4 regions of the Streptomyces sp. NPDC048644 genome follow, and region 1 is predicted to be linked to each of the others. Evidence: riboswitches for the same ligand, from Rfam matches in the RefSeq annotation. Region 1 holds a riboswitch; each other region holds the start of a gene.
The links. A riboswitch is a leader RNA that binds a small molecule or an ion and turns the genes downstream of it on or off. The one in region 1 is predicted to bind cobalamin.

Region 1 (5,670 bases):
CCTGGCACGGCGGCCGGGCGGTGGCCTCCGTGCGGAACGGCTTCACCGTAGCCCGGCCGTCGACGGGGCGCCAACGATTTTTGCGGAGGCCGCCGTCAGCGGTCGCCTGGCCCGTCGGTGGCTGCCTGGCCCGCGCGATCGGCGAAGTAGGCCGTGGGGGTGGTGCCGAGGGCGCGGCGGAACATCGCGATGAAGGCGCTGGGGGTGGCGTAGCCGAGGCGGGCGGCGACGGCCGTGACCGGGGTGCCCGTGGCGAGCAGGGTGACCGCGCGGACGAGCCTGGCCTGCTGCACCCAGTGGGCCGGGCTCATCCCCGTCGCCGCGGTGAACCTGCGGTGCAGGGTGCGCGGGCTCAGGTGGGCGACGGCCGCGGCGTCCGCGGTCGTCCAGCGGTCGCCCGGATCCCGCCGGATCGCCTCGCAGAGCGCGTCGAGCCGCGGGTCGTCCGGCGCCGGCAGATGCAGCGCGGGGACCGGGTGCGGGACGAGTTGGAGGAGCAGCAGCTCCATGACCTTGCCGTCCCTGCCGTCGCGGTCGTACACGAGGGGGATGCGGGTCGCCTCGTCGATGAGTTCGCGCAGCAGCGGGGAGACCGCGACGACGGTGGGGGTCGTCGGCAACTGCCCGACGGCCTGCGGCAGGAGATAGAGGGTGCGCATGGCGACGGCGCCCGCGCAGGTCATCGCGTGGGTCAGGCCGGCCGGGATCCAGACGCCGCGGGTGGCGGGTGCCACCCACAGGCCGTAGTCGGTGGCGACGGTGATGGCCCCGGTGGTGCCGTAGATCAGCTGGGCGCGGCGGTGGTGGTGCGGCGGGATGTGATGGCCGTCCGGGAGGTCGCGTGCCATCGCGGCGAGCGGCCTCGGAACGTGCTGGTAGTCGTCGCGGTGCTCGCTCTTTCCGTACATGGCACATTCTCGACAGACGATGGCAGGACAACGAAAGTATGCCGGGAGGCGGCGGCTTAGCGTCGGGTCATGTGAGCGATTCCTCCTCCCCTCCCCCTGTCAGGTACCGGCCCCGCCTCCGTCGCGGCGGCGGCACGGCGGCGCTGCCCGCGCCCGGGATCCCCGGGCCGAGCCGGGCGCTGATCTGGCTGCTGGCGGCCACCAGCGCCGTCACGGCGGCCAACGTCTATCTCAACCAGCCGCTGCTGGGCGCCGTGGCGGCGTCCCTGGGCGCCGGCCCCGATACCCTCGGGGCCGTCCCCACCGCCACCCAACTCGGGTACGCGGCGGGCATCTTGCTGCTCGTACCGGCGGGCGACAGTCACGACAGGCGGCGGCTGATCCTCTGGCTGGGCACGGCCTCCGCCCTGGCGCTCGCCGTGTGCGCGGTGTCCCCTTCGGTGTGGTGCCTGATCGTCGCGAGCTTCGCCGTGGGCCTGCTGTCGCCGGTCCCGCAGCTGGTCACGCCGCTCGCGGTGGCCCTGGCCGACCGGGCGGACGGCGGGGACGGCGGGCGGGGCGCGGGCCGCGGGCGCATCATCGGCACCGTGCAGGGCGGGCTGCTGGTGGGTGTGCTCGCCTCCCGCGCCTACTCAGGTTCCTTCGCCGAACTGGCCGGGTGGCGCGCCGTGTACGGCTGTTCCTGTGTACTCACCCTGCTGCTCGTCCTCGTACTGCGGCGGGCGCTGCCGTCCGTCCCCGCGACCGGCACCGCCCCCTACCGCGCCACGCTCGCCTCGCTCCCGCGGCTCTTTCGCACCCTCCCGCTGGTCCGGCTGATCACGGTCTCCGGCGCGCTGGTGGGGATCGCGTTCGGTGCCTTCTGGACGACGCTGACGTTCCTGCTCCAGCAGCACTTCCGGCTCGGCCCGACCGGGATCGGTCTGTTCGGCCTGGTGGCCGCGGCCAGCGCGCTCGCCTCGCCGTACGCCGGGCGGCTGGCCGACCGCATCGGCCGCCGCGGCGCGCTGGCCGCCCTGGTCGGCCTGGTCATCGCGGGCTGGCTGCTCCTGCTGCCGGGCGGCGGCGATCTGTGGTGGCTGACCGCCGGGGTGATCGTCCTGGACGTCGGGGTCTGGGGCAGCCAAGCGGCCTGCCAGGCGGCCCTGTTCACCCTCGAACCGGCGATCCACAACCGTCTCAACACCCTCTACTTCACCTTCCGTTTCCTGGGGATCGCCCTCGGGTCGCTGTGCGGGACGCTGGCCTGGGCAGCGGGCGGCTGGCCGGCGGTGGTGGCCACCGGCACCGCCGCGGCGCTGGCCGGCCTGCTCGTCGGACTGCTGCCTGGCAGCGGGTGTCCCACCTCACGTTCCGGCATCTGAACGGCACTGTCCGGATACCCGGCCGAGCCCATAGGCTGGGCGGTGCAGCTGGTTCGCCCTGTCCGCCAGGCAGGCGCGTCGCAAGAGGGAACCCGGTGGGAATCCGGGACTGCCCCGCAGCGGTGAACGGGAACGACCGCCGTCATACGCACTGGCCCCGAACGGGGCCGGGAAGCGACGGCCAGTAGGTGTCTGCCCGAGGCAGACGTGCCCGTGAGTCCGAAGACCTGCCACTGCCCGCGCGCGGCCTCGTGCGCGGTGATCCCGGTGACCTCGTGGGCGGGTCGGCGTACGTAATCAGGCGGGCACAGGCGCGTTGGGCGCCGCCCGCCGGGTTCGGCACCCTTCGCGCCCGTGACCACACCGGGGTCGCATGGAGAGACACTCGCGAAGGAGAGTTCCGTGACCAGCAAGTCCGCAGCCGCGGCAGCACGGGCCACCGTGCACGGCTACCCCCGCCAGGGTCAGCACCGGGAACTGAAGAAGGCCATCGAGGGCTACTGGAAGGGCCAGGTCACCGCCGACGCGCTGCGCGGCACGGCGGCCGGGCTGCGCCGCCACCACTGGCAGCAACTGGCCGACGCCGGCATCGACGAGGTGCCCACCGGCGACTTCTCGTACTACGACCACGTGCTGGACACCAGCGTCATGGTCGGCGCGATCCCCGCCCGCCACCGGGACGCGGTGGCCGCCGACGCACTGGACGGCTATTTCGCGATGGCCCGCGGCAACCAGGAGGTGGCGCCGCTGGAGATGACCAAGTGGTTCGACACCAACTACCACTATCTGGTACCGGAGTTGGGGCCCGATACGGTCTTCGCCGCGGACGCCACGCGGCAGGTCGCCGAGTTCAAGGAGGCCGCCGCGCTGGGCCTGACCGGGCGCCCGGTCCTGGTCGGCCCGGTCACCTACCTGCTGCTGGCCAAGCCCGCGCCCGGCGTCGACGCCGGCTTCGAGCCGCTGACCCTGCTCGACCGGCTGCTGCCCGTCTACGCCGAGGTACTCGCCGACCTGCGGGCCGCGGGCGCCGACTGGGTGCAGCTTGACGAGCCGGCCCTGGTGCAGGACCGCACGTCGGCCGAACTGAACGCAGCCGCCCGCGCCTACCGCGATCTGGGGGCGCTCACCGACCGTCCGAAGCTGCTGGTCGCCTCCTACTTCGACCGCCTGGGAGACGCCCTCCCCATCCTGGCCAAGGCGCCGGTGGACGGCCTGGCGCTCGACTTCACCGACGCGGCGGCTGCCAACCTCGACGCGCTGGCGGGCGTCGGCGGGCTGCCTGGCAAGCGCCTGGTGGCCGGAGTGGTCAACGGCCGCAACATCTGGATCAACGACCTGGAGAAGTCGCTGTCCACCCTCGGCACCCTGCTCGGCCTCGCCGACCGGGTCGACGTGGCCGCGTCCTGCTCCCTCCTGCACGTGCCGCTCGACGCCGCCGCCGAACGCGACATCGACCCGCAGATCGTCCGCTGGCTGGCCTTCGCCAAGCAGAAGACCGCGGAGCTGGTGACTTTGGCACGGGGCCTGTCACAGGGCACCGACACCATCGCCGCCGAACTCGCCGCCAACCGCGCCGACCTGTCCTCCCGTGCCCACTCCGCCCTCACCCACGACCCGGCCGTACGCGCCCGCGCCGCCGCCGTCACCGACGCGGACGTCCACCGCTCGGCGCCGTACCCCGACCGTGCCGCCGCCCAGCGCTCCCACCTCGGGCTTCCGCCGCTGCCGACCACCACCATCGGCTCGTTCCCGCAGACCGCCGAGCTGCGCACGGCCCGCGCCGACCTGCGCGCCGGGCGGATCGACTCCGCCGCGTACGAGGAGCGGATCGCCACGGAGATCCGCGAGGTACTGGCCTTCCAGGAGAAGGCCGGGATCGATGTCCTGGTGCACGGCGAACCCGAACGCAACGACATGGTCCAGTACTTCGCCGAGCAGCTCACCGGCTACCTCGCCACCCGGCACGGCTGGGTCCAGTCCTACGGCACCCGCTACGTCAGGCCGCCGGTCCTGGCCGGCGACATCTCGCGGCCCGAGCCGATGACGGTCCGGTGGACGACGTACGCCCAGTCGGTCACCGACCGGCCGGTCAAGGGCATGCTCACCGGCCCTGTCACCATGCTCGCCTGGTCCTTCGTCCGCGACGACCAGCCGCTCGCCGACACCGCACGCCAGGTGGCGCTGGCGCTGCGCGACGAGGTGGGCGACCTGGAGGCGAACGGCACGTCGGTGATCCAGGTCGACGAGCCCGCGCTGCGCGAGACGCTGCCGCTGCGGGCCGCTGACCGCGCCGGCTACCTGGCCTGGGCCACCGAGGCGTTCCGGCTGACCACCGGCGGGGTGCGTCCCGACACCCAGATCCACACCCACATGTGCTACGCGGAGTTCGGCGACATCGTCCAGGCCATCGACGACCTCGACGCGGACGTCATCAGCCTCGAAGCCGCCCGCTCCCACATGCAGGTCGCCCGCGAACTGGCCGCACACGGCTACCCGCGCGAGGCCGGGCCCGGCGTCTACGACATCCACTCGCCCCGCATTCCGGACGCCGACGAGGTGACCGCGCTGCTGCGCAAGGGACTTGAGGCCATTCCCCCCGAGCGGCTGTGGGTCAATCCGGACTGCGGCCTGAAGACCCGCGGCTGGGCCGAGGTCCGCACCTCGCTGGAGAACCTCGTCACCGCCGCCCGTACGGTGCGCGGCGGGCTGTCCGGCACGGCCTCCTGACACCCGCGCCTCCGGGCCCTGCGGCTCACAGGGCCCGGAGGCGCGCAACTCCCTTGTCCGGGACGCCGGTTCCTACGACGCCTGGCGGGCCGCCTCCGGGTAGAAGTCCCGGGGGCGGCCACGGGAGTCCTTGAGGCGGCCCAGCAGGCTCGCCGGGTACTCCAGCAGCCAGTAGCTGAGCACCGCGACCGGCAGCGCGACGGCCGCCACGATCAGCAGCGCCGGCAGGAAGCCCGCCTGGTCGGTGGGGAGCAGTCCCGCCTTGTGGAGCTGGAGCATGACCGGCTCGTGCCAGATGAAGAGGCTGTAGCTGACCAGGCCCACGGCGGAGAGCCAACGGGCCGTCAGCATCCGGTTCCAGAAGCTCTTCCGCCGTACGTGCACGGTGCCGAAGAGGAGCAGCAGCCACAGCGCCGAGGTCAGCGGGTGGTAGAAGGTGAAGGCGGCGTTCTCCGGGGTGGAGAACAGCGACAGGCAGTACAGACCGGCGACGGCGGCGGCGCAGAGCGGCAGCGCGACGCGCCTGCCGAGGCGGCCCCGCTTCCCCAGCGCGGCCATCAGTACGGCGAGCCCCATGCCGGCCGCGAAGCCGCCGAACCTGGCCTGCGGGCCGAAGTAGACCGCCCAGTCGGTGTGCGGCACGCCGTACCCGTAGTGGGCGACGGCGATCC
Region 2 (5,670 bases), on a different contig from region 1:
ATGGCGCTGCCGCCGCGCCGCCCGCGCACCACGATGTGGTCCAGCTTCGACGGATGGGCGGCGAGCGCGTCCTTGGACTCGGCCGCGCCGATGAAGCCGACGGGGATGCCGACGACCGCCGCCGGGCGCGGTGCGCCCTCCTCGATCATTTCCAGCAGGCGGAACAGCGCGGTGGGCGCGTTCCCGATGGCGACCACCGCGCCGTCCAGCTTCTCCCGCCACAGCTCCATCGCCGCGGCGCTGCGGGTGGTGCCCAGGTCGGCGGCGAGCGCGGGCACCGACGGGTCGGCGAGGGTGCACAGCACCTCGTTGTCCGCAGGCAGCCGCTTGCGGGTGATGCCGCTGGCGACCATGTTGGCGTCGCACAGGATCGGCGCTCCGGCGTGCAGTGCCTCGCGCGCGCTCGCCACCACGCCGGGTGTGTAGGCGAGGTCGCGTACGAGGTCGACCATGCCGCAGGCGTGGATCATGCGGACCGCGACCCGGCTGACGTCGGCGGGCAGCCCCGCGAGGTCCGCCTCGGCGCGGATGGTGGCAAAGGACTGGCGGTAGATCGCCGCCCCGTCCTTCTCGTAGTCGAACACGGTGCCCTCGGTGTGGTGGGTCGGTGGTGGGTGGGTGGCAAACGGCGGGTGGGCGCGGTCAGTGGCCCGACGGCGCCGGGGAGGCCGCGGCCCTGGCGGCGGCGACGGCGCCTGCCGCCTGCCGCGCGGTGACGCCGGATGCGACCGGCGCCGGTGGTGCCCCGGGCCGTACGACGGACACCCGGTAGCCGTCGCCGGCGGCCAGGACGTCGATCCAGGTGCCGTGCGGGTGGCCGCAGCGGCGCGCGCAGCCGGACCACTGGACGGGCAGCAGCCCTTCGGCCCCGGTGGCATCGGCCGCGACGGCTGCCGCGGCGTCCGCCCGTACGTCCGTCAGGGACTTGGCGCAGCCGGGGCGGCCGGTGCAGGCGCCGATCCGGTGCCAGGGGGAGGCGGGGTCGGTGATCAGCCCGGCGGCGGCCAGTTCCGGCAGCCGCCGTGCGGCGGTGGCGGGCGCGAGGCCGGGGACGATCACCCCGCGCCAGGGGGTCAGGCGCAGCGTGCCGTCGCCGTCGGTGGCCGCCACGTCGGTCAGCAGCCGCCACTGGGCGCAGGTCAGCCGGCCCAGCGGCGGCTGCACGCTGAGCGCCGAGCCGCCGGGTCCTTCGACGATGCCGGGCGCGGCGGCCTCTCCGTACGACGGCGCCTCGCGGTATGCGGGTACGTCGCCGGGCGGCACGTACGCGGCGGCGACGCCGGCCGCCCGCAGCCGCTCGCCGGTTTCGCGGACGGTCGGCATCCGGTCGGCCGGCAGGTCGCGGACCCGCCAGGCGCCGGTGCCGTCCGCCGCCGCCAGGAAGTGCTCGGCGGCGGTGAGCGCGGCCCGCGGCACGTCGGGTCCTGCGATCCGCAGGGCAGCGGGGGAGCCGTCGGCGGTGTCCAGGACGTCGTCGGGGGTGCCCAGGAAGAGGAGGGCGCCGCCGGTCGTCCCGGCCGACTCGGTGGCTTCTGCGACCAAGGTCACATCGCCGCCGAGCGCCGCCACATCGCCCCTGCCGTCGTCCAGGACGAAGAGGAATCGGCCCGACAGCTGCGGCGCGACGTCGCTCGCGCACAGCAGCCCGTCCAGCTCTCCGGCCCAGCGCCGCACGTCAGCGGGGGTGCGGCGGTCGAGGCCCGCGAGCGGTGAGGCGAGGATGTTGCGGACGCGTTCGTGGCGGGCGGAGGGCAGCAGCCCGGCGCCTGACAGCAGTGCAGCCAGCTCCTGGCCGCAGCCGTCGGACAGGCCGCGCAGTTCGGCGTTGCCGCGCGAGGTGAGGGAGATCCGGCCGTCCCCGAGCCGTTCGGCCGCGTCCGCGAGCGCCGCCGTCTGACGCAGCGTCAACTGCCCGGCCGGTACCCGGACTCGGGCCAGCGCACCGTCCGCCGCCGCGTGCAGCCGCAGCGCTCCCGGGCAGGCGTCACCGCGGTCGCGCGGCGGCGTCGTGGCCCGCTGGGGCCGGAGGGAGGGGGAGGGCGGCATGGCGGCGAGCATACCGACGTCGGGTGCGGGTCAGGTCGTGAGCCGGGCCGCCAGGGGAGGGGGCGGACGGCCGGTGCGGATGCGGCCTCCCGCACGTCGGGCGCAGCCCTTACTATGCAGGTCGGTGGGTCAGCTGGCCCACCGGACGCCAGCGACGGCGCCAGGGAGGAAGCCCGGTGAGAATCCGGCGCGGTCCCGCCACTGTGAACCCGGACACCCTCCGGGCGAGCCAGGAACTCCCGCCGTCTCTACGACCCACCCGGGGCGCGGACACCCCGAGGAAGGCCCTGCGCTCGCATGCTTCTGCTGCTGTCGACATCCGACACCGACCTGCTCAGCGCCCGCGCTGCCACCGGTCCCGTGCCGTTCCGGCTCGCCAACCCCGCCCGGCTCGACATCGGTGAGCTGCCCGCGCTGCTGGAGGGCACCGACCTCGTCGTCGTGCGTCTCCTGGGTGGCATCCGCGCCTGGGAAGAGGGCCTGGAGGTGCTGCTCGCCGCAGGCCAGCACCGCCCGGTCGTCGTCCTCACCGGCGAACAGGCCCCCGACGCGCAGCTGATGGAGGCGTCCACGGTCCCGGTCGGCATCGCGGCCGAGGCGCACGCCTACCTCGCGCACGGCGGCCCCGCCAACCTCGGCCGGCTCGCCCGCTTCCTGTCCGACACGGTCCTGCTGACCGGCCACGGCTTCGAGCCGCCGGAGCCCGCCCCGTCCTGGGGAGAGCTGGAGCGCCCCGGCGCCCGTACGGACCTCGCAGGGCCGCTGGTCGCGGTGCTCTACTACCGCGCCCACCACATGAGCGGCAACACCGGCTTCGTCGACGCCCTGTGCGCGCAGATCGAGCAGGCCGGCGGCCGTCCGCTGCCGCTCTTCGTCGCCTCGCTGCGGGCGCCGGAGCCCGAGCTGATCGACGCGCTGCGCCCGGCCGACGCCATCGTCACCACCGTCCTGGCCGCCGGCGGCACCAAGCCCGCCGAGGCGTCCGCGGGCGGCGACGACGAGTCCTGGGACGCGGGCGCGCTGGCAGGACTGGACGTCCCGATCCTCCAGGCCCTGTGCCTGACCGGCACCCGCGCCGCCTGGGAGGAGAACGACGAGGGCCTGTCCCCGCTCGACGCCGCCACCCAGATCGCGGTCCCGGAGTTCGACGGCCGCCTGATCACCGTCCCGTTCTCGTTCAAGGAGATCGACGAGGACGGCCTGCCGACCTACGCCGCCGACCCCGAGCGCGCCGCCCGCGTCGCCGGCATCGCGGTCAGGCACGCCCGCCTGCGCCACATCCCGGCCGCCGACAAGCGCCTCGCGCTGGTGCTGTCCGCGTACCCCACCAAGCACTCCCGCATCGGCAACGCCGTCGGCCTTGACACCCCCGCGTCGGCCGTGGCCCTGCTGCGCCGACTGCGCGATGAGGGCTACGACTTCGGCACCGAAGAGGTGCCGGGCCTGGCGTCGGGCGACGGCGACGAGCTGATCTACGCCCTGATCGAGGCCGGCGGCCACGACCAGGAATGGCTCACCGAGGAGCAGCTGGCCCGCAACCCCGTCCGCATCCCGGCCGCCGACTACAAGCGCTGGTACGCCACGCTCCCGCAGGAACTGCGCGCATCGGTCGAGCAGCACTGGGGCCCGCCGCCCGGCGAGATGTTCCTGGACCGCAGCCACGCCGGCGAGCCGGGACGCGACCCCGAGGGCGACATCGTCCTCGCCGCCCTGCGCCGCGGCAATCTCCTCGTCCTCATCCAGCCGCCGCGCGGCTTCGGCGAGAACCCGATCGCGATCTACCACGACCCCGATCTGCCGCCCTCGCACCACTACCTGGCGGCCTACCGCTGGATCGCCGCGTCCGCCGACGACGGCGGCTTCGGCGCCGACGCCATGGTCCACCTCGGCAAGCACGGCAACCTGGAGTGGCTGCCGGGCAAGAACGCCGGCCTGTCCGCCGCCTGCGGCCCGGATGCCGCACTCGGCGACCTCCCCCTCATCTACCCCTTCCTGGTCAACGACCCGGGCGAGGGCACCCAGGCCAAGCGCCGCGTCCACGCCACCCTCGTCGACCACCTCGTCCCGCCGATGGCGCGCGCGGAGTCGTACGGCGACATCGCCCGCCTGGAACAGCTCCTCGACGAGTACGCCGCGATCTCCGCCATGGACCCGGCCAAGCTGCCCGCCATCCGCGCGCAGATCTGGACCCTCATCCAGGCCGCCAAGCTCGACCACGACCTCGGCCTCGAAGCCCGCCCGGACGACGACGGCTTCGACGACTTCCTGCTGCACGTCGACGGCTGGCTGTGCGAGGTCAAGGACGCCCAGATCCGCGACGGCCTGCACGTCCTGGGCGGCGCCCCCACCGGCGCGGCCCGCGTCAACCTCGTCCTGGCCATCCTCCGCGCCCGCCAGATCTGGGGCGGCACCTCCGCCCTCCCCGGCCTGCGCGAGGCACTCGGCCTCGACGAGTCCGCGGCGACCCGCACCGCCGCCGACGACACCGAGGAGCGTGCCCGCGCCCTCGTCCAGGCGATGGAGGACGCCGCCTGGGATCCGGCCGCTGCGGAGCGCGTGACCGCCGGACTCCCGCCCGCCCAGCGGGAACCGGTCACCGCCATCCTCACCTTCGCGGCCCAGGAGGTCGTGCCCCGCCTGGCCGGCACCACCGACGAGATCGCCCACGCCGTCCACGCGCTCAACGGCGGCTTCGTCCCCGCGGGCCCGTCGGGCTCCCCCCTCCGCGGTCTGGTCAACGTCCTGCCGACCGGCCGCAACTTCTACTCCGTCGACCCGAAGGCCGTCCCGTCCCGCCTCGCCTGGGAGACCGGCCAGGCGCTGGCCGACTCCCTCCTGGAGCGCTACCGCTCCGACAACGGTGACTGGCCCACCTCCGTCGGCCTCTCCCTCTGGGGCACCAGCGCCATGCGCACCTCGGGCGACGACGTGGCCGAGGCGCTCGCCCTGCTGGGTGTCCGCCCGGTCTGGGACGACGCATCCCGCCGCGTCACCGGCCTGGAGGCCATCCCCGCCGCCGAGCTGGGCCGCCCCCGCGTCGACGTCACGCTCCGCATCTCCGGCTTCTTCCGCGACGCGTTCCCGCACGTCATCGGCCTCCTGGACGACGCCGTACGGCTCGCGGCCGGGCTGGACGAGCCGGCGTCCGAGAACTACATCCGCGCCCACGCCCAGGCCGACATCGCCGCCCACGGCGACGAACGCCGCGCCACCACCCGCATCTTCGGCTCCCGCCCCGGCACATACGGCGCGGGCCTCCTCCAGCTCATCGACTCCCGCGACTGGCGCACCGACGCCGACCTCGCCGAGGTCTACACCGTCTGGGGCGGCTACGCCTACGGCCGTGGCCTCGAAGGCCGCCCGGCCCGCGACGAGATGGAAACGGCCTACAAGCGGATCGCCGTCGCCGCCAAGAACACCGACACCCGCGAACACGACATCGCCGACTCCGACGACTACTTCCAGTACCACGGCGGCATGGTCGCCACCGTCAAGGCACTCAAGGGCAAGGCCCCCGAGGCGTACATCGGCGACTCCACCCGCCCCGAGACGGTCCGCACCCGCTCCCTCGTCGAGGAGACCTCCCGGGTCTTCCGCGCCCGCGTCGTCAACCCCCGCTGGATC
Region 3 (5,670 bases), on a different contig from region 1:
TGGTTCGTCAAGGACCTGCCGCTGCTGATCGCGTTCGCGGTGCTGGCCGCGTACACCTACTCATCGGGCCTGCGGGCGCCGGCGCTGATCGCGTTCGTCAAGGACGGGCTGATCTACCTGGTCATCGCCGTCGCCATCATCTACATCCCGATCAAACTCGGCGGTTTCGACGCCATCTTCGACGCGGCGGGCAAGGCGTTCGCCGAGCCGGGGCCGACCGGCAAGCCGCGCGGTGAGCTGGCCAGCGGCCCCCATAACCAGTGGGCGTACGCCACTCTGGCGCTCGGCTCGGCGCTCGCGCTGTTCATGTATCCGCACTCGATCACCGCGACGCTGTCGTCCCGCAGCCGTAACGTGATCCGCCGCAACACCACCATCCTGCCGCTGTACTCGCTCATGCTGGGCTTCCTCGCGCTGCTCGGCTTCATGGCGATCAAGGCGGGCACGGACACCCACGGCAACGCGCAGCTGGCGATCCCGCAGCTGTTCGAGGACATGTTCCCGAGCTGGTTCTCCGGCGTGGCGTTCGCCGCTATCGGGATCGGCGCGCTGGTGCCCGCCGCCATCATGTCCATCGCGGCGGCCAACCTCTTCACCCGCAACGTCTACAAGGACTTCATCAAGCCGCACGCCACCCCGGCGCAGGAGCACAAGGTCGCCAAGCTCGTCTCGCTGCTCGTGAAGGTCGGCGCGCTGATCTTCGTCCTGGGCATGGACAAGACCGTGGCGATCAACTTCCAGCTGCTGGGCGGCATCTGGATCCTGCAGACCATGCCGTCGCTGGTCGGCGGCCTGTTCACCCGCTGGTTCCACCGCTGGGCGCTGCTGGCCGGCTGGGCGGTCGGCATGGTCTACGGCACGCTCGCGGCATACGGCGTGGCCAGCCCGACGCAGGCGCACTTCGGCGGCTCCAACGCCGAGATCCCCGGCATCGGCCAGATCGGCTACATCGGCCTGACCGCGATCGTGCTCAACGTCCTGGTGACGGTCGTGCTGACCTTCGTCCTGCGGGCCCTGAAGGCACCTGACGGCGTCGACGAGACCAGCCCCGGGGACTACACCGCGGACGTCGGCGACAAGGCCGTCAGCCCCGAACTGCCGCCCGCAGCAGTGGGTTCGGCGAGCGGCCACTGACCCCGGCCCCTCCGGCACCCGCACGGGCCGTCACGTCCCTCCGGACGCGGCGGCCCGTCGCCGTACCGGGGCGGACGCGACGGGCCGTCCGCCCGAGGTCAGCTCTATCCCGCCGATGAGTTCCAGCCGCACGCCCTCCTCCGCCCGCTCGACTATCCGGGCGGCCTCTTCGAAATGCTCAGGGAGCGTGATGTGCGGCCGGTCGGCGAGCGCGGCCATGGGGCCTCCTCCTGCTGTCGTCGCAGTGCGGGGAACGTGGGAACGACGATAGCGGGGGCCACTGACAGACACCGCGCGATCACACACGACTCACTAGATGTGGGGGTGCGCACGAGGTGGCACCCCCACATGTATGCTCGTGCTCGCTGTCGCCGCAGGGGAATCCGGTGTGAGTCCGGAACTGTCCCGCAACGGTGTACGTATGCGCAGACATCGCTTCACCGCCTGTCGTGCGCACCTGTGAGTCCGAAGACCTGCCGACAGTACGCCCGCGCCGCCATCGGCGCGGACGTCGATACGTCCGGGCCCCGAGGGATGGGCCGGTGGACGCCGCGCGGTGTGCCCGCGCCCCGTGTGTCCGGGGTGCCGCATGCCCGCGTGCGGCCGTCGCGCACCGCCCCTCCCGGCCCCCGCCGAGTGAGGGAGAGCACCACGTGACCATCGCGCCAACGGAGTCCGCGACAGCCGCCGAGGCCGGATCGCCCGAGGCGGCCACGCTCCCCACCGCGGACGGCCGCCCCCAACACGCCGACGACGCCCCTGGCACCGCCCTGCTGCGCACCCTGACCGAGCTGACCGCCGACCTCACCGCGACCGACCCCGGCAAGGTGGCCGCCGCCGCGCTCCGCGGCCGGCACCCCGGCTCCGACGAGGCCGAGCTGCGCACCCTGGCCATCGACGCGGCGGCCGGCCTGATCGGCGACGAGCCGCAGTACTCCAAGCTCGCCGCGCGGCTGCTCACCCTCGCCATCGCCGAAGAGGCCGCGGGCCAGGGCTCCGTGGCGTTCTCCGCCTCCGTCGAGGTCGGCCACCGCGAGGGCCTGATCGCCGACCGGACCGCCGCGTTCGTCCGCAGCCACGCGGCCCGCCTGGACGCGCTGGTCGAGAAGGCGCTCGCGGACGGTGCCGACGACCGCTTCGGCTACTTCGGTCTGCGCACCCTGCACTCGCGCTATCTGCTGCGGCACCCCACCACCCGCCAGGTCATCGAGACCCCGCAGCACTTCCTGCTGCGGGTGGCCTGCGGTCTCGCCGAGAACGACTCGGTGGCGGCGCTCGACGACGTCGCCGAGCTGTACCGGCTGACCAGCTCGCTGTCCTACCTCCCCTCCTCCCCCACCCTCTTCAACTCCGGCACCCGCCACCCGCAGATGTCCTCCTGCTACCTGCTGGACTCCCCGCTGGACGAGCTGGACTCGATCTACGACCGCTACCACCAGGTCGCCAGGCTCTCCAAGCACGCCGGCGGCATCGGCCTCTCCTACTCCCGTATCCGGGCGCGCGGTTCGCTGATCCGGGGCACCAACGGCCACTCCAACGGCATCGTGCCGTTCCTGCGGACCCTGGACGCCTCGGTGGCCGCCGTGAACCAGGGCGGCCGGCGCAAGGGCGCGGCCTGCGTCTACCTGGAGACGTGGCACGCGGACATCGAGGAATTCCTGGAGCTGCGCGACAACACCGGCGAGGAGGCCAGGCGCACCCACAACCTGAACATCGCGCACTGGATCCCGGACGAGTTCATGCGCCGGGTGGAGGCGGACGCCGACTGGTCGCTGTTCTCGCCGTCCGACGCGCCGGAGCTGGTCGACCTGTGGGGCGACGCGTTCGACGCCGCGTACCGCAAGGCGGAGGCCGACGGCCGCGCCCTGAAGCAGATCCCGGCGCGGGTGCTCTACGCCCGGATGATGCGGACCCTCGCGCAGACCGGCAACGGCTGGATGACGTTCAAGGACGCCGCCAACCGCACCGCCAACCAGACCGCCGAGCCCGGCAAGGTCGTGCACTCGTCCAACCTGTGCACCGAGATCCTGGAGGTGACGGACGACGGGGAGACCGCGGTCTGCAACCTCGGGTCGGTCAACCTCGCGGCTCACCTGGGTGAGAACGGCGAGATGGACTGGGAGCGGCTGGACGCCACCGTCCGCACCGCCGTCGCCTTCCTCGACCGGGTCGTGGACATCAACTTCTACCCGACCGAGCAGGCCGGCGCCTCCAACTCCCGCTGGCGGCCGGTCGGTCTGGGCCTGATGGGCCTCCAGGACGTCTTCTTCCGGCTGCGGCTGCCCTTCGACTCCGCCGAGGCGACGGAGCTGTCCACCCGGATCTCCGAGCGCATCATGCTCGCCGCCTACGAGGCGTCCGCCGATCTCGCCGAGCGGCACGGCCCGCACCCGGCGTGGTCCGCGACGCGTACCGCCCGCGGAGTGCTGCACCCCGACCACTACCCGAACGCCGAGCCCCGCTGGGCGGACCGCTGGGAGGCGCTGCGCGCCCGGATCGCCACGACCGGCATGCGCAACTCGCTCCTCCTGGCCATCGCGCCGACCGCGACCATCGCCTCCATCGCCGGCGTCTACGAGTGCATCGAGCCGCAGGTCTCCAACCTCTTCAAGCGCGAGACCCTGTCGGGCGAGTTCCTCCAGGTGAACGCCTACCTGATCGAGGAGTTGAAGGCGCTGGGCCTGTGGGACGCGCGGACCCGTGACGCGCTGCGCGAGGCCAACGGCTCGGTGCAGGACGTCGCGTGGATCCCCGAGGAGATCCGCGCGCTGTACCGCACCGCCTGGGAGGTCCCGCAGCGCGCGCTGATCGACATGGCCGCGGCCCGTACGCCCTACCTCGACCAGAGCCAGTCGCTGAACCTCTTCATGGCGTCGCCGACCATCGGCAAGCTCAGCTCGATGTACGCCTACGCCTGGAAGCGCGGCATCAAGACCACGTACTACCTGCGCTCCCGTCCGGCGACCCGGATCGCGCAGTCGGCCCGCGGCACCGCCGCCGTCACCCCCGTCCCCGTACCGCAGCAGGCCACCGACCCCGACGCGGTCGCCTGCTCCCTGGAAAACCCCGAGTCCTGCGAGGCCTGCCAGTAATGCCCAACCCGTCGCCCGACCACCGCCCCTCAACGACGGCGCTGCGCGCCGAAAGCCCCACCACCCCCGAAACCACCGCTCCGGAAACCACCGCCAACGGCAACGGCCCCGCCACCGGCACCAAGAACCTCCTCGACCCGGGCTTCGAGCTGACGCTGCGGCCCATGCGGTACCCGGACTTCTACGACCGCTACCGCGACGCGATCAAGAACACCTGGACCGTGGAGGAGGTCGACCTCCACTCCGACGTCGCCGACCTGGCGAAGCTCTCGCCGGGCGAGCAGCACATGATCGGCCGGCTGGTGGCGTTCTTCGCGACCGGCGACTCGATCGTCGCCAACAACCTGGTGCTGACGCTCTACAAGCACATCAACTCCCCCGAAGCGCGGCTGTACTTGTCGCGGCAGCTCTTCGAGGAGGCCGTGCACGTCCAGTTCTATCTGACGCTGCTGGACACCTACCTCCCCGACCCGGAGGACCGCGCCGCCGCCTTCGCGGCCGTGGAGAACATCCCGTCCATCCGGGAGAAGGCGCAGTTCTGCTTCAAGTGGATGGACTCGGTCGAGAAGATCGACCAGTTGGAGAGCAAGGCCGACCGCCGCCGCTTCCTGCTGAACCTCATCTGCTTCGCCGCCTGCATCGAGGGGCTGTTCTTCTACGGGGCGTTCGCCTACGTCTACTGGTTCCGCTCGCGCGGCCTGCTGCACGGCCTGGCGACCGGCACCAACTGGGTGTTCCGTGACGAGACCATGCACATGAACTTCGCGTTCGAGGTCGTCGACACGGTCCGCGCCGAGGAGCCCGACCTCTTCGACGACGCGCTGGAGCAGCAGGTCACCGACATGCTCAAGGAAGCCGTCGAGGCGGAGCTCCAGTTCGGCCGCGACCTGTGCGGCGACGGGCTGCCCGGCATGAACACCGAGTCGATGCGCGAGTACCTCCAGTGCGTCGCCGACCAGCGCCTCCAGCGGCTCGGCTTCCCGCCCGTCTACGGCTCGGAGAACCCGTTCTCCTTCATGGAGCTCCAGAACGTCCAGGAGCTGACGAACTTCTTCGAGCGCCGGGCGTCGGCCTACCAGGTCGCCGTCGAGGGCTCGGTCTCCTTCGACGACGAGTTCTAGGAGTCCGCAGACACCGATGCCCTCCTGCCGCGGCCGTGCGGCAGGAGGGCATCGCGCTGCTGGGCGCGGGGCTCAGTCGTTGGCGACGACGGGGTAGCGCGGCTCCTGCTCGGCCATCTGCTTGAGCGCGTCCTTGCGGTCCCGCTTGGACAGCCGGTCGATGTAGAGGTAGCCGTAGAGGTGGTCGGTCTCGTGCTGGAGGCAGCGCGCGAAGTAGCCGGTGCCCTGGACCGCGATCGGGTTGCCCTGGGCGTCCTGGCCGCGCACCACGGCGTAGTCGGGGCGGGCCAGCTCGGCGTAGGCGCCGGGCACGGACAGGCAGC
Region 4 (5,670 bases), on a different contig from region 1:
GCCCGAGTCCTGCCGCCTTGCCGATGACGTCGAGCGGGAAGTGTTTGTCCTGGTCCCAGGCGACGGCGTGCGGGGCGAGGTGTTCCGCCGCGAAGTCCAGGGTGACCTGGTGGAGGGCGAGTTGGTCTGCGGTCAGGGAGGTCGTCACGGCGCTCATCCCATGGTCGGCAGGGTGAAGTTCGCGCTTTCCTTGACCCCTGACGGCCAGCGCGAGGTGACGGTCTTGGTGCGGGTGTAGAAGCGGATGGCGTCCGGTCCGTGCTGGTTGAGGTCGCCGAATCCGGAGCGCTTCCAGCCGCCGAAGGTGTGGTAGGCGACGGGCACCGGGATGGGGACGTTGACCCCGATCATGCCGGTCTCCACCCGGCGGGTGAAGTCCCGCGCGGTGTCGCCGTCCCTGGTGAAGATCGCGACGCCGTTGCCGTAGGGGTGCTCGGTGGGGAGCCGCAGCGCCTCCTCGTAGTCGGCGGCGCGTACGACGGACAGGACGGGGCCGAAGATCTCTTCCTGGTAGATCCGCATGGCCGGGGTGACGCGGTCGAAGAGCGAGGCGCCGGCGAAGAAGCCGTCCTCGTGTCCCGGGAGGCTGAAGTCCCGCCCGTCGACGACGAGTTCGGCTCCTTCCCGGACGCCGGACGCGACGTATTCGCGGACCCGGTCGACGGCTTCCCTGCAGACCAGCGGGCCGAAGTCGGCGTCCGGGTCGTCGGACGTGCCGATGCGCAGGGAGGCGATCCGTTCCTTGAGCCGGGCGACCAGCGCGTCGGCGGTCTCCTCCCCCACCGGTACGGCGACGGAGATCGCCATGCAGCGCTCCCCCGCAGAGCCGAATCCGGCGCCGATCAGCGCCTCGACGGCCTGGTCGAGGTCCGCGTCCGGCATCACGATCAGGTGGTTCTTGGCGCCGCCGAAGCACTGGGCGCGCTTGCCCTGCGCGGCGGCAGCGGCGTAGAGGTGCGCGGCGACGGGCGTGGATCCGACGAAGCCGAGCGCCTGGACGCGCGGATCCTTCACGAGGGTGTCCACCGCCTCCTTGCCGCCGTTGACGACGTTGAGCACACCGGGCGGCAGGCCCGCCTCCAGGAAGAGTTCGGCGAGCCGCAGCGGTACCGACGGGTCGCGTTCGGACGGCTTGAGCACGAAGGAGTTGCCGCAGGCGATTGCTGGGGCGGCCTTCCAGAGCGGAATCATCGCGGGGAAGTTGAACGGGGTGATGCCGGCGGTGACGCCGAGCGGGCGGCGCAGCGAGTGGACGTCGATGCCGCTGCCCGCGTTGTCGCTGAACTCGCCCTTGAGCAGGTGCGGGATGCCGGCCGCGAACTCGACGACCTCCAGGCCGCGTTGGATGTCGCCGTGCGCGTCGGGGACGGTCTTGCCGTGTTCGGATGACAGCAGCCGGGCGAGTGAGTCCTTCTCGGCGTCGACGAGTTGGAGGAACCGCAGCAGGACGCGGGCGCGGCGCTGCGGGTTCCATTCGCCCCACGTCTGCTGGGCCCGTGCCGCGTCGGCGATGGCCGCCTCGGTCTCGGCGCGGTCGGCCAGCGGCGTCCTCGCCTGCACGCGACCGGTGTTGGGGTCGTACACGTCGGCGTGGGCGCCCGAGGTTCCCGGGAGGTGCTTGCCGCCGATGAAGTGGGTCAGTTCACGGACCATGGATGCCTGCTCTCGTCAGGTGAGATCCGGGGATGGCGCAGAGCGGTCCGGCGGCGGGCGCGGGTGGGCGCGCCGCCGGAACGGCTGGAACGCGGGGGCGAAGAACCGTCACCGGGCGGGGAGTGCCGCCGGGTGCGCCGGATCACCAGGGTCGTGGGTACGCACCGGTGCCATGCGTGTCTGCTCCATCCTCGTGGACAACACGGAACACCCCGCGGCCGGTATCCTGACTCCCGGATCAGCGCCCGTCCTCGTGCCTTCCCGACATCTGGCTCGTCAGTGGCGTGTCCTGCGAGGACGAACTCCCCGGTCACAGTGGCGGGACCGCGCCGGATTCACACCGGCTTCCCTGCACCGCGGGCTTGTCCATGAACATATAGTTGGACGTCCTAGTAAGTCCACCCCCCTTGGTGATCTCGGCGGCCCGCACCCCTCTTTCCGGACGGCCGCCGTCCCTCAACTCCGCAGCCGCAACCGGCAGATCCCCGCGTTCGTGCCACGGCGTACGGCACGGGCGACCACCGCGCCGCGCTGGTTGTGCAGCAGCCGCTGCCACGGCCGCGCCGGTTCGGTCTCGGGGATCAGGACGGTGATCCGGGCGGTGGGGTGGGCGGCGCCCAGGTCCCTGACGTACGCGGCGATGGGGCGCCCCAGGTCCCGGCGGTCGGAGTACAGCCGCAGCAGCGGGACACCGGGGCTCCAGCGCGCCCAGTCCGCCTCCAGCGCCGCGGCCCCCGCCCGGTCGTCGGCGTCGGTGTGGGCGACCGTGACGGCGTGGACCTCTTCGCCCATCGAGACGGCGGCGGACAGCGCGTCACGGGTGAGGCGGGTCAGCGAGGAGACCGGTACGACCACCAACGAGCGCTCCCGGCACGGAGGTCCGGGGATCCGGCCCACACCGATCCGCTCGCCGATCCGGTCGTAGGCGCGGCGGATCAGCGCGAAGACCGCCACCAGGGAGGGCAGGGCGAGGACGATCAGCCAGGCGCCGTCGGGGAGTTTGGTGGCGGTGACGACGACGGCGCTGACGCCGGTGAGCAGGGCGCCGAACCCGTTCAGCAACGCCTTGCCCGCCCACCGCGGGCCGCGCACCCGCTGCCAGTGGCGGACCATGCCCGCCTGGGCGAGGGTGAAGCCGACGAACACGCCGATCGCGAAGAGCGGTACGAGGGTGCGGGTGTCGCCGCCGGACAGCACCAGCAGCCCCGCGGCGACCAGCGCCAGGGCCAGGACGCCGTGTCGGTGCACCTGCCGGTCCGCGCGCAGGCCGAAGACATGCGGCAGATAGTGGTCACGTGCGAGCAGCTTCAGCAGCACAGGCAGCCCGCCGAAGGACGTGTTCGCGGACAGCGCGAGCAGCGCGGTGGTCGCGAACTGCACGATGTAGAAGGCGGTGTGGTGACCCAGTGACGCGTCCGCGAGCTGCGCGAGTACGGTGACGCCCTCGGCCGGCTGGAGCGAGAAGCGGGAGATCAGCACCGACAGGCCGATCAGCATGACACCCAGCAGCGCCCCGAGCGCGGCCTCGGCCCGACGGGCCCGGCGGGCGGCCGGGGCGCGGAAGGACGGCACGGCGTTGGCGATGGCCTCGACCCCGGTCAGCGCCGAACAGCCGGAGGCGAACGCCTTCAGCAGGAGCAGGGCGCCGACCGACGCCGCGTCGCCGGTGAGCACCGGCGCGTGCCCCGCGGCCGACTCCATGCTCACCGGGTGGCTGCGGAACAGGCCGACGACGATCAGCACCAGGATCGAGCCGACGAAGACGACGGTGGGCAGGACGAAGGCACGCGCCGAGTCGGCGATCCCGCGCAGGTTCAGCGCGGTGATGACCGCGAGCACGGCCAGGCAGAGCCACTGGCGGTCGTCGTACAGGGCGGGAAAGGCGGAGGTCAGGGCCGCGACACCGGCGGTGACTGCCACCGCGGCGTTGAGCACGTAGTCGAGGACGAGCGAGGCGGCGGCCACCAGTCCTGCCCGGCGCCCCAGGTAGGCGGTGGCGACCGCGTAACTGCCGCCGCCGTCCGGGAACGCGGCGATGACCTGCCGGTAGGAGGCGACCAGCACCGCGAGGAGTACGACGATCGCGACGGTGACCGGCAGGGTGAAGCCGAGCCCGCGGGCGCCCGCGGCGGCCAGGACCAGGGCGATGGCCTCGGGCCCGTACGCCACCGATGCCATCGCGTCCAGCGAGAGCGCCGCCAGGCCGGTGATCGCGGTGAGCCGGTGCCGCGCGCCCGGATCGGCCACCGGCGCGGTACGGGCCGCAGCACCGGGCGACGGCAACGGCGGGGCGGGGCGTGACGGTTCGGGATCGGGTGGCGGCACGGCCTCGGTGGTCGGCACGGACATCGGGCGGAGCTCCTTCTGTGCGGGTCGGCCCAGCGTGTGCCGCCCGCGGCGCCGGAGCCCGGCCCCTTGCGGATTCTTGGCGCGAGCAGGCGCCGCCTTCACGCATCCCTGACGCGCGGCAGGCGCCTGACCTGCCCAAAGCGCCCGCGACCCGGCTGCCGTCCCCGCCCTCCCCCGGCGCGCGGCTACTCCCAATGGCAGCCGCGCGCTGGCCCGCCCCGCGCGCCTCGGGCAGCGTGGGGCTCCCTGACGACCCGATGAACGGCCGGGCCCCGGCGAGGAGCGGCCATGCACGAACGCCTGGCGCCGCGTCCGCTGCGGCCCGCGGGCCCGCCCGGAGCGCGCTCCCGTGCCGCCCGCGCCGCACCGTGGCCGGCCGCGGTCGCCGTCGTCTTCGCCCTGGTCCAACTGGCCGTGGTGGTACCGGGTTCGGAGCTGGGCTGGGACGAGACGGTCTACGTCAGCCAGGTCGGCCACCAGGCGCCCGCCGCGTTCTTCAGCGCGCCCCGGGCCCGCGGTGTCTCCTATCTGGTGGCGCCGGTCGCCGCCCTGACCACGTCGACGACGGCGCTGCGGGTCTACCTCGCCGTGCTGTCGTCGGCCGGACTGTTCGGCGCCCTGTGGGTGTGGCGGAAGGTCTTCGCCCCGCCGGTACTCGCCTGCGCCGGCGCCCTGTTCGCCGGGCTGTGGCCCACCGTGTTCTACGGCTCGGCGGCCATGCCGAACCTCTGGTGCGCCCTGGGGGCGCTGGCCGCTGCCGGCTACCTGGTGCGCGCCTGTGGCGGCCCCGGCGACCGGGCGGCGCCCGCAGGGGTGGCCGGGTCGCTGGCCGTGGTGACGCTGATGCGGCCGGCCGACGGGCTGTGGCTGGCCCTGCCCGCCGCCGTCGCCGTCCTGCTGATGCCCGCCCTGCGCCGCCGGGCCCTGGTCGTCGCGCTCCCGGCCGGGCTGCTGGTGGGCGGCGCGTCCTGGATCGTGGAGGCGTACACGCGGTACGGGGGCCCGGTCGCGCGGCTGCACCGGGCCGGTGAGATCCAGGGCGGCATCGGCTGGCAGTTCGCCGTCGACGACCAGGTGCGGGCGCTGGCCGGGCACACTCTGTGCCGGCCCTGTGACGTGCCGTGGGACGCGCCGTACACCGCCGTGTGGTGGTGCGTGCTGCCGCTGCTCGCGGCCGGTGGCGTACGGGCCGGGATCCGGGCACACCGGACGGCGGCCGTCGTGCTGCCCTGCGCGGTGGCGGCGTCCCTGGCCTTCCCCTACCTGTTCCTGATCGGCTATGCCGCGCCCCGGTTCCTGCTGCCGGTCTACGCGCTGCTGGCGCTGCCCGTCGCGGTCTGCGTCGTGCACCTGTGCACCGCCGCGGGCCGGCCGGTGCGGCGGGCGGTGTGCGGTGCGGTGCTCGCCGTCGCGCTGGCCTGGCATCTCGGCGTGCAGTTCCAGGTGCTCGGCCGCGTCGCGTCCGGCAGCCGCTCCACGGGCCTTGCCTACGCGCAGGCTGCCGCGGCGCTGCACCGGCTCGGGATCCGGGCGCCGTGCACGCTCAGCGGCGAGCGGGCCGTGCCCCTCGCGTACTACGCCGGCTGCGCTTCCCGGCAGACCGGCGGCCACGACAGGAGCAGCACACCGGCCGGTCTGGAGGCCGTCGCGCGCCGGATGCCGGTGGCC

Region 2: another riboswitch for cobalamin. It lies ahead of cobN (cobaltochelatase subunit CobN); the one in region 1 lies ahead of metE (5-methyltetrahydropteroyltriglutamate--homocysteine S-methyltransferase).
Region 3: another riboswitch for cobalamin. It lies ahead of ACGFNI_RS11125 (ribonucleoside-diphosphate reductase subunit alpha); the one in region 1 lies ahead of metE (5-methyltetrahydropteroyltriglutamate--homocysteine S-methyltransferase).
Region 4: another riboswitch for cobalamin. It lies ahead of ACGFNI_RS18385 (CoA-acylating methylmalonate-semialdehyde dehydrogenase); the one in region 1 lies ahead of metE (5-methyltetrahydropteroyltriglutamate--homocysteine S-methyltransferase).

The regions. Positions count from the first base shown of each region.
Region 1 is NZ_JBICVO010000003.1:602,095-607,764, forward strand. It holds gene ACGFNI_RS09625 (helix-turn-helix domain-containing protein) at 96-908, opposite strand; gene ACGFNI_RS09630 (MFS transporter) at 980-2,272, shown strand; cobalamin riboswitch at 2,322-2,505, shown strand; gene metE (5-methyltetrahydropteroyltriglutamate--homocysteine S-methyltransferase) at 2,675-4,999, shown strand; gene ACGFNI_RS09640 (acyltransferase family protein) at 5,072-5,670, opposite strand, start outside.
Region 2 is NZ_JBICVO010000006.1:206,556-212,225, reverse strand. It holds gene ACGFNI_RS16035 (precorrin-8X methylmutase) at 1-584, opposite strand, end outside; gene cobG (precorrin-3B synthase) at 643-2,046, opposite strand; cobalamin riboswitch at 2,171-2,306, shown strand; gene cobN (cobaltochelatase subunit CobN) at 2,344-5,670, shown strand, end outside.
Region 3 is NZ_JBICVO010000004.1:326,893-332,562, forward strand. It holds gene mctP (monocarboxylate uptake permease MctP) at 1-1,134, shown strand, start outside; gene ACGFNI_RS11120 (hypothetical protein) at 1,165-1,353, opposite strand; cobalamin riboswitch at 1,470-1,630, shown strand; gene ACGFNI_RS11125 (ribonucleoside-diphosphate reductase subunit alpha) at 1,788-4,226, shown strand; gene ACGFNI_RS11130 (ribonucleotide-diphosphate reductase subunit beta) at 4,226-5,347, shown strand; gene def (peptide deformylase) at 5,420-5,670, opposite strand, start outside.
Region 4 is NZ_JBICVO010000007.1:270,601-276,270, forward strand. It holds gene ACGFNI_RS18380 (acyl-CoA dehydrogenase family protein) at 1-157, opposite strand, end outside; gene ACGFNI_RS18385 (CoA-acylating methylmalonate-semialdehyde dehydrogenase) at 154-1,653, opposite strand; cobalamin riboswitch at 1,852-2,027, opposite strand; gene ACGFNI_RS18390 (APC family permease) at 2,110-4,002, opposite strand; gene ACGFNI_RS18395 (hypothetical protein) at 4,291-5,670, shown strand, end outside.